2 linked regions of the Thiohalobacter thiocyanaticus genome follow. The protein of the gene in region 2 interacts with the protein of the main gene of each other region in a pairwise test. Links are inferred from orthologs where the notes say so. Each region holds a gene or a part of one and is shown on either strand. Other genes may lie near its edges. The genes, in order: hypB and CFK21_RS01040.

Region 1 (6,510 bases), 2.2 Mb from region 2 along the record:
GCGCCTTGAGGGTATCGATGGTCACCCCCATGGGACTGCCGATCTCGATGGCGCGGGTGGTGGCCATCTTCAACCCTTCCGGGGCATGACCGGAAGCGGCCATGGCCTCGCGCGACTTGCGGATCATGTAGGTGATGTCATTGCCGACCGGACACACGGCGGTGCAGCGCCCGCACAGGGTGCAGCCGTCGTAGATGAGCGTCTCCCACTCGGCCAGTTCCTCGTCGGTGATCTTCTTCTCCAGACCCAGCTTCGACAGCAACCGGCCCCAGAAGGTGAAGTTCTGCTTCCAGGCGCGGCGCAGCGGTTCGGTCTTGTAGATGGGCGTGTACTTCGGATCACCGGTCTCGGTGTAGAACAGGCAGGCATGGGCACACATGCCGCAGTGCACGCAGCTGTTGAAATAGGAGGCAATGGGCCCGTCGATCTGGTTGACGAAGGCGTTGAGACCGCGTTCGAGCGAGGGACTCATAGCTGGACTCCCTTGCGACCCATGGCCGCACCGTTGTAGTAGCGCGACACCGCGAAGGTGAAGGCGTGCATCAGCTTGGTGAAGGGAAACACCACCATCAGGATCTCCACGCTCAGGATATGCAGCGCCAGCATGGTGGTGTAGGGCACCACGTCCATGTGCATGGCCATGTAGCCGGTCACTACCGGCAGGGTGGTAACGACCCAGGCGATGTAGTCCTGAGATGTGGACAGGAAGCGGCGCACCGGGTCGACCAGCCGGTGCACCAGCAGCGCCACCAGCGCGGCGATGGTGAGAATGGACAGAAAATCGATCACTGGCGACGGCAGCCCGGCCCAGCCGAAACCCAGCACGTCCTTGAAGAACTGGATGTGGGGGATGAAAAACAGCAGTACCAGCAGGAAGCCGATGTGGAACACATAGCCGGCGATCAACACCAGCGGCGAGTTCTTCATCAGGCCCTCGCTCGGCAGGGAGCGCCGCCACACGGCACGCCAACCGGCCCGCGAGGCGCTGGCGCGCGGTCTGGACAGATCCGGCTTGCGCCCGATCAGCCACATTTCGATGAAGCGCATGAAGATCCCGACCAGGAATATCACAGTTGCATATTCCAGGCCCGGACCCCTTACCCAGTTGAGAAATTCCATATCGGTCTCCCCAGACCTGCCCTGCTACTCAATCAGCTCGTTTACTTGCCACGGAAACACATGGTATGGAACCGAAAATATTCATCCAATGGTTTGAATGGCTCTCGCATAACCCGGATACCCGCTTATCCGTCGTTCCCGCGAAGGCGGGAACCCAGTGTCCGGCAGAGCAGATACACACTGGATCCCCGCCTGCGCGGGGGTGACGAGGCTGGGGCAAGAGCCTGTTCACTGAATTGATTGCATTCCGTGTTGTTCCGTGTGCTTCCGTGGCCATGAATATCTAGTCCTTCAGATCATCCACCGTCATCTTCTCCCGGCTGGCGGCCGCCTTATGCTTCTGACTACGCGCATACAGCCCGGCGGCCGCGCCGGCCACAGCGCCGGCGGCGATCGCCCCGCCGGCCAGACCGGACAGGTCGCCGGTGGCCGCGCTCAGCGGTTTGTAGAAGCTGCCGGCATCCCAGAAATCCGGTTCCGAGCAACCGATACAGCCGTGACCGGATTCGATGGGGAAGCTGGTCCCCATGTTCCACTTGGCGGTGGCACAGGCGTTGTGTGTGGTCGGGCCCTTGCAGCCCAGTTCGTACAGGCACCAGCCCTTGCGCGCGCCCTCGTCGTCGAAGGTCTTGGCGAACTTGCCGGCGTCGTAGAAGGGCCGGCGGTAACAGCGATCATGGATGGAGTCGCCGAAGAAGGCCTTGGGCCGGCCCAGATCGTCGAGTTCGGGCACGCTGCCGAAAGTGAGGTAGTGCGCCAGCACGCCGGTGATGACCACCGGGATGGGCGGGCAGCCGGAGACGTTGATCAGCGGCTTGCTGGCGATGCTGCCGTCGGCCATCAGGGCGGCGACGCTCTTCGCCCCGGTGGGATTGGGATCGGCCTTGGGGATACCGCCGAAGGCGGCGCAGGAACCGATGGCCACCACGGCCGCGGCATCCTTGACCGTATGCGCCAGCATGTCCAGGTTGGTCATGCCCGCGATGGTGGAGTAGACACCGCCGTCAGCAACCGGAATGGAACCGTCGACCAGTACCAGATAACCGCCCTCCTCCATGGCCTGTTCGCGCGCCAGTTCGGCGGCTTCGCCGGCGGCGGCCTGCAGGGTGTGGTGATAGTCCAGCGAAATCAGGTCGAAGATCAGGTTCTCCACCGTCGGCGAGTGCGAGCGGGTCAGCGACTCGGTGCAGCCGGTGCACTCCTGGAACGACAGCCAGATCACCGAGGGGCGGGTGCGTTTGCCCAGGGCCTCGGCGATGGCCGGCGCCATGGTCGGCGGCAACGCCATCATGGAGGCGGTGGCCGCACAGAACTTGAGAAAGGCGCGGCGGCTGATGCCCTGTCGGGCCAGCTGCTGGGCAAGCGTCGGTCGTGTCATGCGGATTCTCCTGTGGGCAGCGCCTCGTGCAGGCGCTGCAGCCCTTCATGGATGTCTTCCTGCTGGGAACGGATAATCTCGGGACAGGCGGTGACTTCGACCTGCTGGGTCATGATTTCCCCGTCGCGGTTGCGATGCACCACCCACCAGATCCCCGGATAGGCTGTCTCGTGGATGGCCGTGGGGCCGAGGGAGTCGAGTTCGATACGCACCTCACCCACCCCCAGCCATTCACGCAGCAGTTCGTGCTCGGCCACCGGCATCGGCAGGCTGCGCAGGTCGATGACATGGGTCTCGCCGGTCCGGCGGAATATCTCCAGCCTTTCGGCCAGTTCCATCAACAGGGCCTGTACCGCCGGCGTGATGTCCGTGTCCGACACGACCTCATCCGCAACAGTGACGACCGGGATATCGTTCAGGCCGCCCACTGACGCCACCGTTGAATGAGCGAATGGATGGCCTCGCAGGCCGGCTCGATGGCCGCCTGCACCGCTTCGGTGGGCATATCGCCCCAGTCGACCTGCTCCGGCTGGATGGCGACCAGGGCGCGGCGCTGTGGCAGTGAATCGGTCAGGCGGGCGATGGCCAGCAGGTCGAGCAGACTGACCTCATGCACGCTGCGCTTGCGGTTGCTGCCGATGAATTCGTCCATGCCTTCGTTCTCGTAGACCTGAACGGTACCGGGCGCGGCATTGAGTTCGGCGGCATCGACAACGATAAGCCGATTGGTGGATTCGATGGCTTCGGCCAGGGTGAAGCTCAGGGTGCCGCCGTCCATGCAGGTCACGTTCCCGTCGAGCAGGGCAGCTTCTTCCAGCCGTTTTACGACATGGACGCCGACCCCTTCATCGCTGAGCAGGGTATTGCCGAGTCCAAGTACAAGGCAGTTGTTATTCATTCTTGAGCGTGTCTTTGTATGGACGCTTCCATGGACCCTATTATTGCCCCTGTGCGCCACAGGTCAACAGGTAATGGATTGACGCATATCAAGCGCCCTGCGGACAGGATATAGCAGAATGTGAAATACCTGTCTATCGGCCACTGCGCAGGTAATCCAGCAATGCCTGCTGCTCTTCCAGCGACAGCCGGAAACGGTGTTTGCGCAGCGCGGGCGCGGCCAGTTCGGCCTGCAGCCGGGCCGGCTCCATATCAGCAAAAACTGATATGGATCGATGGCAGGACTGGCAATTCTGCTCATACAGTGCCCTGCCCGTTTCGGTTGCCGTCCCGGACGAGCAGGCACTGACGCCCGCACCCAGCATCAGCAGTCCCAGCCACGCCCGCGCGGCAGAGCCTGCCGTCGCCACTCGCCTGTCGTGCATACCGCTGCCACTCCCTTATCGAAGTTATGGACTGAGTATGACAGCCATATGACGCGGCGCAAGGCGGTGCCTTGCATGCATGAACCAATCGTAGGACTATACTGGGAAACACCGGCCCAAACGCCCGATCACGGAGGCCCGCCCATGTGCCTGGGCATACCCATGCAGGTTCTCAATGTCGACGGTTTCGTCGCCCAGTGCGAGGCCAAGGGGGTACAGCGCGATGTCAGCCTGTTCCTGCTTCAGGATGAACCTCTGGCCCCGGGCGATTTCGTGATGGTGCACGTCGGCTACGCCATCCAGAAGATGAGCGCACAGGAGGCGCGTTCGGCCTGGGAACTCTACGATGAGATGCTGGGGCAACTGGAAGGCGGCGGCGTCGATGCATGAGCTGTCCGTGTGCCAGGGCATGCTGCGCCAGGTCAGCGACCTGGCCCGCCGTCACCGCGCCGAGAGGGTCTCGCGCATCGTGGTACGCATCGGCCCGCTTGCCGGGGTGGAACCCGAACTGCTGCGCCAGGCCTTTCCCATTGCCAGCGCCGGCACCCTGGCCGCGAGTGCCGATCTGGTCGTGGAGACGGACGCCCTGCGCGTGCACTGCAACGAATGCGGCACCGAATCCGAGGTCCGACCCAACCGGCTGCTGTGCAACCAATGCGGCTCCTGGCAGACCCGGCTCATCAGCGGGGACGAATTGCTGCTGGCCAGCGTGGAGTTCATCATGCCCGAAACCGAATCCGCTTATCTGAACTGAACGCATAACGGGAACTTACACCATGTGTGACACCTGCGGCTGCAACCTCACTCCCGGCAACCGTCACCTGCTGGAAATCGACGGCAAGCTCAGATTCACCCGTCAGGGACACGAAAGCGTGGAGGTACTGCAGGGCCTGCTGTCGGAAAACGACCGCCAGGCCGCCCACAACCGCGAACACTTCGACCGCCACGGCGTGCTGGCGGTCAATCTGATGTCCTCACCCGGCTCGGGCAAAACGGCGCTGCTGGAGGCGACCATCGATGCGCTGGGCAATGAACTGCGGATCGGCGTCATCGAGGGCGACCTGGAAACCGAGAACGACGCCGAGCGCATCCGCGCCCGCGGCGTGCCGGCCTTCCAGATCGCCACCGGCACCGCCTGCCACCTGGATGCCCACATGGTGCATGACGCCCTGCATCATCTGGACCTCGACGACCTGGACATCCTGTTCATCGAGAACGTCGGCAACCTGGTCTGTCCGGCCAGCTTCGATCTGGGTCATCATCGCAACGTCACCCTGCTGTCGGTGACCGAGGGCGACGACAAACCGGCCAAGTATCCGGTGATGTTCCGCGCCGCTGACCTGATGCTGCTGACCAAGGCCGACCTGCTGGCGGTGCTGGACGATTTCGACCCCGACCGCGCCACCCGCTGCCTGCGTGAACTGGCCAATCCCGCGCCCGTGTTCAATCTTTCGGCCCGCAAGGGGCAGGGTCTGGACGCCTGGCTGGACTGGCTGCGCGCCGAGGTCGACGCCCAGCGCGAACGCCGCGCGCGCAGCGAAACCCTGCGCCCGGCGATTCAGCCCGAGGGCGCGGCTTTGCACAGCGGCCCGCGCCCACACCCCTGAGGCCATCACCATGAGCGACTCCGCCGCCCGCCGCTGGCTGCAGCGCATCCACGACCTGGCTATCCGCGAGCCGGTGCGCATCATGAACGTCTGCGGCGGCCACGAACGCTCCATCACCCAGGCCGGGCTGCGCGGCGCCCTGCCGGAGAACATCGAACTGATTCCCGGACCGGGCTGTCCGGTGTGCGTATGCCCGGAAGAGGACGTCTATCACGCCATCCAGCTGGCCCTGAACGAGGATGTCATCCTGGTCGCCTTCGGCGACATGCTGCGGGTCCCGGTCAACGCCCCGAAGAAGGACCCGCGCTCGCTGGAACAGGCCCGGGCGGCCGGGGCCGACATCCGCCCCATCGCCTCACCCGCCGAGGCCGTGCGCATCGCCCGTGCCGAGCCTGGAAGGCCGGTGGTCTTCTTCGCCGCCGGTTTCGAGACCACCACCGCGCCGGTGGCCGCCATGCTGGCCGAGGGCGTGCCCGACAACCTGAGCGTACTGCTCTCGGGCCGACTGACCTGGCCGGCGGTGGCCATGCTGCTGGACTCCGAGCAGGCCGGCTTCGACTGCCTGGTCGCCCCCGGCCATGTCAGCACCGTGATGGGTCCGGAGGAATGGGAGTTCGTGGTCCAGCGCCACGGCATTCCGGCCGCCGTGGCCGGTTTCAGCCCGGAGTCGCTGCTGGCGGCCATGTACTCCACCCTGCGCCAGTACCGCGAGGGCCGGCCCTTCCTGGACAACTGCTATCCGGAACTGGTGCGCCCCGGCGGCAATACGGCCGCCCGCCGGCTGCTCGACCAGGTCATGGAGGTGGGTGACGCCAACTGGCGCGGCGTGGGCGTGATTCCGGACTCCGGCTTTCACCTGCGTGCGGCCTATGCTGCCCAGGATGCCCGCCGCCTGTATCCCGCCCAGCAGGACAGCGCGCGCAAGCGCGCCGGCCAGATGCCGCCCGGCTGCGACTGCGCCCGGGTGGTGCTGGGGAAGATCTATCCCAATGAATGCATCCTCTATGGCGCGGCCTGCACCCCGCGCCACCCCATCGGCCCCTGCATGGTCTCCGACGAGGGTGCGTGCCGCATCTGGTGGGCC
Region 2 (12,734 bases):
AAAGAGCAGTTACAAGAAGTGAGTCGAGATTTAGAGAGTTGGAGCCAATCCAGAAGAGATGTAATGCGTAGAGAAGTGAATTCTATTGGGTGTAAGAATTCCCAAAAGACAAAGGTACTTGGCCCTCAAAACATACCGAAGCGGGCTAAGCTAGCACGATAAATTGTTCCCATAATTGTTCCCAAGGAAGGGTTTGATATAATAAAATATCTAGATATAACAGCGTGGTATGGATTTTATTCTGCTTCTGTATCGTAAACGGTTTTCCGCGTGACCGAAAGGGAACCAAAGAGGCCGGTGATCCTCAAAAGGGGTCGGTGACAAATGATTCTCATTTGTCACCGACCCCTTTTGAGGACCCTTTTTGGAGAGCAGGAGAAGCAGATGAACAAGGATTCAGAGACGCGATATGGCACTGTCACCCGGCTTTTTCACTGGGGCATGGCCTTTCTGATTGGATGGCAGCTGTTGAAAGTCTTCGATCGTATCGATGATGGCGAGCACTGGGTCGGGCAGACTCTTGTACCCTGGCATGTATCCATTGGATCACTGCTGCTGCTGCTGGTGCTGCTGCGGATCGGCTGGGCGATGAACCAGAAGCACAATCGCCCCGCACAGGATCCGGCCGTGGCGTTTCTGGTCAAGGCGGGCCATGGCCTGTTGTATGCCGCTATGCTGCTGATGCCTGTTACCGGCATCCTGACCATGCTGGGCAACGGCTATGGCTGGAAGGTCTTTGGTATCCAGCTGGCGGCCAAGGGCGATGAAATCCCCTGGATGGCCAGCCTCGGCAGCCTGCATTCACCGATCGCCTGGACGCTGCTGGTGCTGATCGTTGGGCATATTGGCATGGCGCTGCTGCACCATTTCGCCCGGAAGGACGATGTATTGCAACGCATGCTGTGATTGTTCCGGTTCCGACAAAGGCACGGCAGGCGTCTAGACTCGGGACATGCGACTTCATCGCGGCATATGCCTGACCCTGCTGCTGGCCACTATGGCCAGCGGGACGTTGCTCGCGCTGCCGGATCAGGACGATACGGGTGCCTCCGCCCTGTCCTCCGTAGCCGCGGTGCACGACTATCCGCGCGGTTCGGCCATCGACTGGCAACCCTGGGGGACGCAGGCCCGTGCCCGGGCGCAGCGGACGAACAAGGGGCTGTTTGTCTACTTCCACGGCCAGTGGTGCACCTGGTGCCGGCAGTATCAGGAGCAGACGCTGGAGCATCCCGCTACCGTGGCTGCCATCGAGGCGCGCTATGTGCCGGTGCTGGTGAATCTGGATCAGCGCCGTGACCTGTTCACCCGCCTGGGCGGCCGCGGCGTTCCCTACACGGTGCTGATGGACGCGGCGGGCCAGCCGCTGGCCCGCTTCACCGGACATGTGAGCGCCGTGGACCTGCAGCAGCTGTTGCAGGAAACGGCACAACAGCTCATCACTGCCGCTGCCGTCCCGGCCGGCCTGGAAAGCCTGCTCGAGGGTGATCCGGAGGCGTTTCTGGCCTTTCTGGATGAGACCTATGACCCGACGCAGCAGCGCCTGAGCGGGGCCTCGATCATCGGCGCCCTGAGCAAACGGCCGCAGCCACTGACCTATCTGCTGTTGCTGCACGAGCCCGCCTGGGCCGAACGCATCCCGGGCATGCTGGATGTGCTGCGCGAGGAACTGTTTGACCCGGTCGACGGCGGCTTCTTCTTCTTTCACGATTCCGAGCAGCCCGAGCCGGCGGATCGGACAGAAACCTCCAAGGTGCTGGGCCTCAATGCCAAGCTCATCTGGCTGTTCGCCGAGTCCTATCATGAACTGGGCCGCGAACGCGATGCGCGCGTGGTGCGAGAATCGCTGAACTATCTGCGCACCGTCCTCTGGAATGAATCACACGGAAGCTTTCCGGGCAGTCAGGCCTCGGATCCGGAATATTATGCCGCGCCGGCGCGCGTGCGGGCCGAACTGATACCGCCCCCGGTCGAGCGGGTTCAGTACGCCGATGTCAGCGGCCAGGCCATCATTGCGCTGATCCGCGCCGCCCGGGCCCTGGACGAACCCGGCTATCTGCGCTGGGCCGGCCGGGCGCTCGCCGGGCTGGATGCCCGCCTGCGTCACCCCGACGGCGGCTATTACCACTATCGCCCCGATGGCGGCGCGCCGCAGCTGGCCCATTACCTGCCGGCCCAGGTCTGGCCCGCAGCGGCCTGGTGGTTGTATTACGCCGCAACCGGCGATGCGCAGGCAAAGGCACGGGGGGCGCAGCTGCTGGCGCACATCGCGGCATATTACGACGCTTCGCTCGGCGGCTTTGCCGAACGCCTGGACCCGGGTCTGCAACCCTGGACCGAGTCCCGCACCCATGCCGCGCTGGCCTGGATGCTGGTTGCACCGGCGGATCCTGCGGTCGTCCCTGATGCGGTATTGTCGCCCGAACGGCGGGAGTTGTGGCTGAGAGCGGCGCTGAAGCAACTGCAGCTGGTCAGCGGCGGTGATCCGGATGACATGGCGCTGGGCGTATTGGCGCAGCGCCGGATGGGGAGACAGGAAAGGCCGTAACCGCCCCGGGCGGGGCGGTCATCAGCAGACGGTATTAATGCTCGTGCCCGCCCGGGCCGTGCACGTGGCCGTGGGAGAGTTCTTCCTCGCTGGCATCGCGCACGTCGGCGATCTCGACATCGAAGGTCAGGGTCATGCCGGCCAGCGGGTGATTGCCGTCGACGGTAACCGTGCTGTCGTCGGCCTTGACCACGGTGACGACCATCGGGCCGTTGGGAGAATCGGCCTGGAAGCGCATGCCGGGCTGGATGTCCTCGACCCCCTGGAAGGCGTCGCGCGGCACTTCCTGGATCAGGGCCTCATCGCTCATGCCGTAGCCCTGCTCGGGTTCGACGGTCACGGTCATCTTCTCGCCCACATCCTTGCCCTCGAGGGCGGTTTCCAGACCCGGGATGATGTTGCTCGCGCCGTGCAGGTAGGCCAGGGGCTGGTCACTGGACTGGTCCAGGATCTGGCCCTCGGGGTCCTTCAGTGTGTAGTGGATGGAGACGACCTTGTTCTGTGCGACTGGCATGCTGCTTTCCTTTACCCTGCGGGCAGTTCGTTTCAATCCCCCCATGTTAGCCCATCCGCATCGCTTTCGATAGGCTGCGCCGGGTTTCCGGCAGCAGCGCAGGCGCGGAGCAAGGGCCTGGCAGCCGCCCTAGCGAAAGGCGCGCACCGCCCGGCGCAGGGCCTCGAGCGCATCGCGCGGCGGCTGGCGGCGATAACGCAGCACCTGGTAGCGCTGGATCACGCGCCCGGCGGCCGGGGCCAGGGCGGGCCGGGTCCGGCGGATACGAGCGAGCAGCTGACGCGGGGTCTCGCCGGGCTCGGGGCGGATACCGTGGCGCGCCAGCCGGCGGCAGAAGGCGCGGTAGAGACGCACGGCGGGGTCGCGGGCCGTCTCGCGCGGACGCAGCATCCACCAGGCAAGCAGCGCCAGCACCGGGATCAGCAGCAGCAGCAGGGTCAGACCGAGCCCGCGCCAGCTTACGTCGGGCAGGCCCAGGCCGGAGAGAAAATCCCGCTGGCGCTCAGGTCCGTAGTCCAGCACCCACTGGTTCCAGCGGTGATTGAGCGCGTCCCAACTCTGGCGCATCTCCTGCAGTGTCCGCTGCCAGCCCCGGGTGCCGTCGGTCCAGAAGCGCACTGCGCCGGAGTCGCGACTGGCGCCGACCTCGATCCGGCTTTCGATGCGCTCCGGGGCGATGGCGGTGGTGGGGTCGACCCGGACCCAGCCTCCCTCCGGCAGCCACACCTCGGCCCAGGCATGGGCATCCGACTGCCGCACGACCAGGTAGTCCCCCGCGGCGTTGTATTCCCCGCCCAGGTAGCCGGTCACCACCCGGGCCGGCAGCCCGGCCGCGCGCATCAGCAGCGTGAAGGCGGCGGCATAATGCTCGCAGAAACCGCGCCGGGTCTCGAACAGGAACTCGCCGACCGGGTTGGCACCCAGCCGCGGCGGGGTCAGGGTGTAGATGAAATGCTCCTGGTTGAAGTGGCGCAGGGCCTGGTCGATGATGGCCTGCGGCGAATCGGCCGCCGCCCGCCAGCCGCGGGCCAGGGCCAGCACCCGGGGATCCAGATCGGCCGGGTAGCCGCGGGTAATGTCGCGCCGGCCGGGTGCGCTGGCGGCGACCCGGACCTGCGGGTAGGACACCACCTCGTAGCGCTGGCGCAGTCGCACCCGGGTCTCGCTGATGAGTTGCAGGTCGGGAGTCAGCCAGGCGCCTTCCGGCACGCTGCCCGGGCGGTCCAGGGCGAGCAGATGGACCTGATTGTGCGGCTCCAGGGTCAGGGTCTGGCGCACCGGCTCGCCCCGGGGTTCCAGTAGCCGGCCGGCCTGGACGTTGCTGGGCAGACGCTGCCCGGCCCGGACCGGCTGCGTCTCCCAGCGGCGTCCATCCGTGAGCGCCAGCACCGGACCGCGCCAGTAACGCTGAGCGGGCGGCGGCGGCGGACCGTCGAACTGTACCCGGAAGGCCACCGCCTCGGAACCGGCCAGTTCGCTGATGCGACCCGGTTCCATGGCATCGCTCAGGCCGGTCACACCGCTGTGGGCATCCCCGGGCAGGCTCCACAACGGGCCGGGAATGCGCGGAAACAGGAGAAACAGCAGCAGCAGCAGCGGCACGGCGCCCAGCAGCAGCCGCCCGGCCAGACGGGCGTGACGGCGGGCGGGCAGCGGCTGACGGGGATCGCTGAGCGCGACCCAGACGGAGGTCAGGGCCCAGACCGCGAGCACCAGCCAGGCGCCCAGCCATAGCGACTGACTGAATAGAAAGGCCACCCCGAGCATGAAATAGCCCAGAAAGATCAGCAGCTGGGCATCGCGCGGTCGACGCAGTTCGACGAACTTCATGATGGACAGGAACACCAGCAGGGCACTGCCGGGCTCGCGGCCGAAGAAGGCACCGTATTCGATCAGGATCAGGCCGACGCCGGCGGCGGTGAGCAGCAGGCGCAGCCAGGTCGAGGGCGACGGCCGGCCCTGCCAGGCCAGCGCCAGCCGCCAGCCCAGCAGGATCAGCCACAGCAGGGTCAGCACGCCGGGCTGGCGCAGCAGCTGCGGCAGCCCGGCCAGGATCAGGCTGGCGGCCAGGGCCAGCAGCAGACCGCGCGGGGGCTGCCAGTCAGCGGGCCGCCGCGCGGCCATCAGTCGCTCACCCCGAACAGGGCCAGCGCCTGCAGGCAGCGTTCACGCTGGTCCGGTCCGCGCCCGAGCGTGATCTCCATGCCGGGCAGGCGCAGGCCATAGCGCTGCTGGTCCCGGTCCAGCTCCAGCACCCAGCGGACGAGCCGACGCAGCCGGGCTTCGGTATCGTGCTCGGCCAGGGCGTTGAAGTCGAGCCAGTAGTCGACACTACGGTCGCCCCCGAACTCCTTGATCTGCAGGCCCTGTTCGCGGGCGTAGGCCTTCCAGTCCACCAGCCGCAGCGAGTCCCCGGGATGGTAGGTCCGGAAGCCGCGGAAATCGTCCTGACCCCGGCCCTGGGTGCCGTCCTCGCTGGGCCGGCGGCCGGCCTGGGGCGGAGCGCCGCCGGTGTCGGCCGGGGCCGGCCAGACCCAGGTGCGGGCACTGAGACTGACATGGGTCCAGCAGTGGAACAGGCCCAGCGGGTAGCGGGTGAAGAGCCGGATGCGACCGGGGCGGAGCCAGCCGCGGCGGCGGGTCGGCAGGTCCAGATGTACGCGGGCCGGGGCCTCGGCGGGGATGTCGAACCAGACCGGCGCGGTCCCGTCGCTATCCAGGGCCAGGCCGGTGCGCATCCCATCGGCCCGGGCGGTGAGGGTGAAGCGTGCCGGCCGGCCGCACTGGACCGGTGCGGCCGTGGCCAGTTCCAGCCGGACCCCGGCCAGGTTGCGCCAGGTCTGCAGCATGGCCATCACCCCGACCCCGGCCAGCAGGAAGGTCAGGGCAAAGACCAGGTTGTTGTTGTAGTTGATGGCGCCGAGCAGCAGCAGCAGCAGCAGCAGGACGAAGCCCAGACCGGTGGCGGTGGGCAGGATGAAGATGTTGCGCCGATCCAGGGCCAGCGTCTCGCTGCCCGCCAGTACGGGCGGCTGCCGGCGCAACAGACGTTCGGCGGTGGGAAGGACGGACTGGCGCTGGGTCGGGGGCATGGGTCGGCAGGTCAGGGATGCGCGTGGACAGGCGTCATGGCGAGGCGCGCGGCGCCGCGGCAGCCTCTTACCCGGGAATCAGCCAGTTGGAGATTGCCACGTCACTTCGTTCCCCGCAATGACGGCCAGGTAAAGAAAGCCATTTGATTTTGAATGTTTTCAGGGTATTAAGTTCTATTTAAGAATAGACTCCAATAATTTATATAAATATAAATATTGATATTCAGGGAATTTCCACCGCCAGCAATGGCTCCAGCAGGGTCTCCGGCGCCAGCCCGTCGGCATCCCGCGGTTGCAGGCGATGCCCGACCACGGCCGCCAGCACGGCCTGGATGTCGTCGGGCAGGACATGGTCGCGCCCGTCGATCAGGGCCCAGGCGCGGGCCCCCTGCAGCAGGGCCAGGCCGGCGCGCGGCGACAGTCCGCTGCGGTAGTGGCCGCTGTCGCGGCTGGTGGCGAGCAGGGCCTGGATGTAGTCCAGCAGGGCCGGACTGGCATGGATGCGGGCGACCGCGGCCTGCAGTTCGGCCAGTTGTTCCGGGCTGAGCAGCGGGGCCTGATCGCGTATCAGTTCCCGGCGGGAGACCCCGGCCAGCAGTTCACGCTCGGCGGCCGCATCCGGGTAGCCCAGGTGCAGCCGCATCAGGAAGCGGTCCAGCTGGGACTCGGGCAGCGGGAAGGTGCCGATCTGATAGGTCGGGTTCTGGGTGGCGATGACGAAGAAGGGCTCGGGCAGGGCGCGGGTCGCGCCCTCCAGGGTCACCTGGCCCTCCTCCATCGCCTCCAGCAGTGCGCTCTGGGTCTTGGGCGTGGCGCGATTGATCTCGTCGGCCAGCACCAGCTGGGCGAACACCGGGCCGGGATGGAAGCGGAACTGCCCGCTCTCACGATCGAAGACGGAAATCCCGAGGATGTCCGCCGGCAGCAGGTCGCTGGTGAACTGGATGCGCTGATAGTCCAGGCCCAGCACCGCCGCCAGGGCGTGGGCCAGTGTGGTCTTGCCCACACCCGGCAGATCCTCGACCAGCAGGTGGCCGCGCGCCAGCAGACAGGCCAGCGCCAGGCGCAGCGACTGTTCCTTGCCGAGGATGATGCCGTTGAGGGCCGAGAAGACCGGCGCGATGAAGGGATGCATGAGGCGATGATCGCCAACTCCGGCCGGCCGGTCAAACGGCCGGTCGGATTCCCGGTCCCCAGCGGCACGGGGCTTCAGGCACAGGCGCTGCAGATGGCCTCCACGTGACGGTGGTCGGTGCCGCAGCAGCCGCCGAGCACGTTCAGCCACGGCAGCTGCCGGCGCAGGCCGCGGTACTGGACGCCGAGTTCAATCGGATCGCCGGCATCCAGTTCGGTGCAGGCGTCGAGCTCGGCGTGGCTCAGGCGCGAGGCGTTGGCGCGCAGCCCGCGCAGGCGCGCGCGCCAGCCGGCGTCGGTGTGCAGCAGATGAGCAAAGTGATCGGGATGGGCGCAGTTGAGCATGAAATAGGCGGCATGACGGTCGGTGGCGGCATCGGTGCGTTCGATCGCCTCACCCAGCGGCTCGCCCGAGGGCAGCCGGCCGTCGGTTTCCACAGTGAAGGATACCGCTATCGGCATGGCGCAGTCGCGCGCGGCCTGGACGATGCCGATGGCTTCTTCGGCATAGTTCAGTGTTAGCACGGAAACCATGTCGGCCTCGGTGGCGGCGAAGCTCTCGATCTGCGCCCGGTGATAATCACGCGCGGTCTCAGCACGCATGCGGATGTCGGCGCGATAGCCGTCGCGGCGCGGGCCCAGGTTGCCACTGATCACCAGCGGGGCCACGGGCGATTCATGCCGGGTGCGCAGTTCGGCCAGCAAGGCCACGGCCCGGCGGTTGACTGCATCGAGGGCGGCGGCGTCATAGCCCAGCTGCGCCCCCCAGTCGGAATTGGCGCGCCAGGTCGGCGATTCCAGTATGAAGCCGAGGCCGCGTGCGCGGGCGATATCCAGATAGCGCAGGTAGTAGTCGCGCAGCAGGTCAACCCCGTCGGCGGTGTCGAGCAGGGTGAAGGCGGCGAAACACGGCAGGTCACGGCCCTGATGAAAGACCAGGGTGGTTTCCAGACCGCCGTCGGTCAGGAACAGGCGGTCGCCGAGTTGGGGCAGTTGTTCACGATACAGGCTCATGGTCCTCTCTCCTCTTCAGGCCCGGCGCCATTGCCGGCCCGCCGGGTGGTGTACACTCCTTCTATGCCGGGCCACTAACATAGGCCTGTCGAGCCCCGGCCACTAAAGCCGGTCGGGCAAGGAACCGGACAAAACGGCCATGAGCGAATCCCCCGTCAGCATTGCCATTCTGGTGTATCCGGAAACCACCGCCTCGGTGGTTTACGGGATGCTCGACCTGTTCCGCAGCGCCGGCCGTGACTGGCCTGTGGTGACCGAGGGCCGGCCCGGTCCCGAACTGATGCGTCCCTGGCTGGTGGCGCGCGAGACCGGGGCGCTGGAGATCTGCAACGGCGCCCGCCTGTTTCCCGAGTGCCGCCTTGACGACTGTCCGCCGGCCGACATTGTGTGTGTGCCGGAGGTCAGCCTGCCGCCGGATGCCCCCCTGGCCGGGCGCTATGCCCCGGAGATCGCCTGGCTCGGCGCCCGTTACGCGGATGGCGCCCTGCTGGCCACGGCCTGCTCGGGGGCGATGCTGCTGGCCGAGGCGGGGCTGCTGGACGGCTGCGAGGCGACCACCCACTGGGCCTGGTGCGAGGCGCTGGCGGAGCGTTTCCCCCGGGTGCGGGTCCAGCCGCGCCGCGCCCTGGTGGCCAGCGGGGCCGGCCAGCGCCTGGTCATGGCCGGCGGCGGAACTTCCTGGATGGATCTGGCGCTGTACCTGATTGCACGGAGTGTGGGTTTGGAGGCGGCCATGCAGGTGGCGCGGGTCAATCTCATCGACTGGCACCAGGTCGGCCAGCAGCCCTTCGCCCGCCTGGCCAGCACCCGTCAGGTCGAGGATGCGGTGATCGCACGCTGCCAGGTCTGGATCGCCGAGCATTACGTTGAGCCGAACCCGGTCAGCGCCATGGTCGGGCTGTCCGGACTGGCCGAGCGCACCTTCAAGCGTCGCTTCCGCCAGGCCACCGGCATGGCGCCGCTGGAGTACGTCCAGGCCCTGCGCCTGGAAGAGGCCAAGCAGATGCTGGAGACCACGGATAACCCCATCGAGGCCGTCGCCAACGAGGCGGGCTATGAGGACGCCGGCTATTTCAGCCGCCTGTTCCGGCGCCAGGTGGGCCTGACCCCGGGCCAGTACCGGCGCCGCTTCGGGGCGCTGCGCCAGACGCTCGCAGCCGCCGGCATGGCCTGAGCCGCCGGGTGGGAAAACTGGCGAAAACCGCCGGGGCTGCATAGAATGACCGGCTCTGTCTCCCTTTTTCTTGTTGTCAGCCATGCAGGTTCAGGATCAGTTCGATGTCATCGTCGTCGGCGGTGGCCATGCCGGTACCGAGGCCGCCCTGGCCGCGGCGCGCGCCGGCGTGCGCACCCTGCTGCTGACCCACAACATCGAGACCCTGGGCCAGATGAGCTGTAACCCGGCCATCGGCGGTATCGGCAAGGGCCACCTGGTACGCGAGATCGACGCCCTGGGCGGTCTGATGGCCCGGGCCGCCGATCGCGCCGGCATCCAGTTCCGCACCCTCAATGCCAGCAAGGGCCCGGCGGTGCGTGCCACCCGCGCCCAGGCCGACCGCAGCCTGTATAAACAGGCGGTGCGTTCGGTGCTGGAGAACACGCCCAATCTCCATCTCTTCCAGCAGTCGGTGGAAGACCTGATGGTCGCGGGCGGGCGCGTCACCGGGGTGGTGACCGGCATGGGACTCAGATTCGCCGCCCCCTGCGTGGTGCTGACCGTGGGCACCTTCCTGGGCGGGCGCATCCACATCGGCGAGCAGAATTACGCCGGCGGCCGCGCCGGGGACCCGCCCGCCAACGCCCTGGCTGCGCGGCTGCGCGAACTGCCGCTGCGGGTTGAGCGGCTCAAGACCGGCACCCCGCCGCGCCTGGACGGCCGCAGCCTGGATTTCAGCGTCATGCAGGCCCAGCCCGGCGACGAGCCGCGGCCGGTGTTCTCCTATCTCGGCAACTCCGACATGCATCCGCGCCAGGTGGACTGCTTCATCACCCGCACCACCGCGCACACCCATGACATCATCCGCGCGGGCCTTCCCCGCTCGCCCCTGTACAGCGGCGTGATCGAGGGCGTGGGGCCGCGCTACTGCCCCTCCATCGAGGACAAGGTGGTGCGCTTCGCCGATAAGGATTCGCATCAGATCTTCATCGAACCCGAGGGGCTGGACACCCATGAGGTCTACCCCAACGGCATTTCCACCAGCCTGCCCTTCGACGTGCAGCAGGCGCTGGTGCGTTCCATCCCCGGCTGTGAGCGGGCCCACATCACCCGCCCCGGCTATGCCATCGAGTACGATTACTTCGACCCGCGTGACCTGCGCTACAGCCTGGAGACGAAGGTGATCGAGGGGCTGTACTTCGCCGGCCAGATCAACGGTACCACCGGCTACGAGGAGGCTGCCGCCCAGGGCCTGCTGGCCGGCCTGAACGCGGCCCTGCGGGTGCAGGACCGCGCGCCCTGGTGGCCGCGGCGCGACCAGGCCTACCTGGGCGTGCTGATTGACGATCTGATCACCCGCGGCACCAGCGAGCCCTACCGCATGTTCACCAGCCGGGCCGAGTACCGGCTGTTGCTGCGCGAGGACAATGCCGACCTGCGTCTGACCCCGGTCGGGCGCGAGCTGGGTCTGGTCGACGAGGCCCGCTGGCAGGCCTTCAGCGCCAGGCGCGAGGCGATCGAGGCCGAGACCCGGCGGCTGCAGGATACCTGGGTGCGGCCCGGGAGCGCGGCGGCCCGCCAACTCGAGACCGACCATGCCACACCCCTGAGCCGCGAATACCGCGCCCTCGAACTGCTGCGCCGCCCGGACCTTACCTATAATAAGGTCACCGCCCTGGAGGGTGTCGGCCCCGCCCACCCGCAGGCCGGTGTTGCCGAGCAGGTCGAGATCCAGGCCAAGTACGCCGGCTATATCGAACGCCAGCAGGCCGAGATCGAACGCCAGCGTCGCCATGAGGACCAGCCCCTGGCGGAGACCCTGGATTATGATGCCGTCGCCGGTCTGTCGGCCGAGGTGCGTGAGAAGCTGCGCAGCCACCGGCCCCAGACCGTCGGCCAGGCCGCGCGCATCCCGGGGGTGACGCCGGCGGCCATTTCCCTGCTGCTGGTGCACCTGAAAAAGGCCGCCCGGCAGCCGGCACGCCGCAGCGCCTGACAGAGGAACCCACGTGGCATTCGCGAGACGCATCAAGCACAACAAGTCGCACGGCAACCGGCCGCCGCCCGCCATCGACCAGCAGCTGGCCGACGGCATCCTGGCCCTGGGCCTGGCGCTGGACGAGGCCGTGCAGCAGGACCTGCGCGATTTCGTCAACCTGCTGACCAAATGGAACCGGGTCTACAACCTGACCTCGGTGCGCAAGCCGCAGGACATGGTGACCCGCCACATCCTCGACAGTCTGGCCGCCCTGCCCTATGTGCGCGGTCCGCGTATCCTGGACATCGGCACCGGCGCCGGCCTGCCCGGCCTGGTGCTGGCCCTGGCGCGGCCGGAGTGGGATGTGGTGGTGCTGGATTCCAGCAACAAGAAGCTGCGCTTCGTGCGCCAGGTGGTGGCCGAACTGGAACTGGGCAACGTCCAGGTCGAGCATGTGCGGATCGAGGACTATCCGCACGCGGAAAAATTCGATACCGTGATCAGCCGGGCCTTCTCCTCGGTGCAGGACATGTACGACCAGGGCGCCCCGCACTGCAAGCCGGATGGGGTACTGCTGGCCATGAAGGGGGTCTACCCGGTGACCGAGATCGAGTCGCTGCCGGATCCGGGCATCGTCAAGGCGGTGCACCGGCTGCAGGTGCCGGGCCTGGATGCCGAACGCCACATCGTCGAGATTCAGACCGGCTGAGCGTATTTCGTGTGAGAGTAGGTTGGGTTAGGCGCGCAGCGCCGTAACCCAACAATGCCGGCGCGGGTGTCGGGTTACGCTGTCGCTAACCCGACCTACGGTCTTATCCATAGCAAGCCACAGACACATAACAATTGATTAGGTAACCTAGAGCCTTTGCATGACACGAACCCTGGCCATCACCAACCAGAAAGGCGGCGTGGGCAAGACCACCACCTGCGTCAATCTGGCCGCCGCGCTGGCGCTGACCCGCCGCCGGGTGCTGCTCATCGACCTCGATCCACAGGGCAATGCCACCATGGGCAGCGGTGTGGACAAGCACGAGGTCGAGTACAGCAGCTGCGATGTGCTGTTGGGCGAGCTGGATGCGGCCCAGGCAGTAATGAGTTCGGAGGCCGCCGGCTTCGACGTCATGCCGGGCAACAGCGACCTGACCGCGGCCGAGGTGGAACTGCTCAACGCCGAGGACCGCCAGTCGCGGCTGCGCGAGGCGCTGCGCCCGCTGCGCGAGCGCTACGATTTCATTCTCATCGACTGTCCGCCGTCGCTGAACATGCTCACCATTAATGCCCTGGTGGCGGCGGACGCTGTC

Evidence for each region.
Region 1: the proteins of CFK21_RS01040 (region 2) and hypB interact in binary tests that used the Escherichia coli proteins (3 or more experiments, as listed by UniProt). The link is inferred for Thiohalobacter thiocyanaticus from one-to-one orthologs.

The regions. Positions count from the first base shown.
Region 1 is NZ_AP018052.1:2,401,898-2,408,407, forward strand. Bases 3,778-6,510 are described here. They hold hypB (hydrogenase nickel incorporation protein HypB), read left to right. Parts: upstream 3,778-4,595; coding sequence 4,596-5,426; downstream 5,427-6,510. Other genes in these bases: CFK21_RS11175 (HypC/HybG/HupF family hydrogenase formation chaperone), read left to right, coding at 3,964-4,209; CFK21_RS11180 (hydrogenase maturation nickel metallochaperone HypA/HybF), read left to right, coding at 4,202-4,573; hypD (hydrogenase formation protein HypD), read left to right, coding at 5,437-6,510. Also shown: CFK21_RS11150 ((Fe-S)-binding protein), read right to left, coding at 1-472; CFK21_RS11155 (hypothetical protein), read right to left, coding at 469-1,119; CFK21_RS11160 (hydrogenase small subunit), read right to left, coding at 1,403-2,497; CFK21_RS11165 (hydrogenase expression/formation C-terminal domain-containing protein), read right to left, coding at 2,494-2,877; CFK21_RS11170 (HyaD/HybD family hydrogenase maturation endopeptidase), read right to left, coding at 2,913-3,395. UniProt on the Escherichia coli protein: Involved in the maturation of [NiFe] hydrogenases. Required for nickel insertion into the metal center of the hydrogenase. Exhibits a low intrinsic GTPase activity, which is essential for nickel insertion.
Region 2 is NZ_AP018052.1:224,124-236,857, forward strand. Bases 1,320-4,174 are described here. They hold CFK21_RS01040 (FKBP-type peptidyl-prolyl cis-trans isomerase), read right to left. Parts: upstream 3,060-4,174; coding sequence 2,580-3,059; downstream 1,320-2,579. Other genes in these bases: CFK21_RS01035 (thioredoxin family protein), read left to right, coding at 1,320-2,545; CFK21_RS01045 (transglutaminase TgpA family protein), read right to left, coding at 3,189-4,174. In the rest of the region: CFK21_RS01030 (cytochrome b), read left to right, coding at 385-906; more of CFK21_RS01035, read left to right, coding at 953-1,319; more of CFK21_RS01045, read right to left, coding at 4,175-5,183; CFK21_RS01050 (DUF58 domain-containing protein), read right to left, coding at 5,183-6,151; CFK21_RS01055 (AAA family ATPase), read right to left, coding at 6,375-7,286; CFK21_RS01060 (homocysteine S-methyltransferase family protein), read right to left, coding at 7,361-8,299; CFK21_RS01065 (GlxA family transcriptional regulator), read left to right, coding at 8,439-9,473; tRNA uridine-5-carboxymethylaminomethyl(34) synthesis enzyme MnmG, read left to right, coding at 9,556-11,451; 16S rRNA (guanine(527)-N(7))-methyltransferase RsmG, read left to right, coding at 11,465-12,142; CFK21_RS01080 (ParA family protein), read left to right, coding at 12,303-12,734. UniProt on the Escherichia coli protein: Folding helper with both chaperone and peptidyl-prolyl cis-trans isomerase (PPIase) activities. Chaperone activity prevents aggregation of unfolded or partially folded proteins and promotes their correct folding.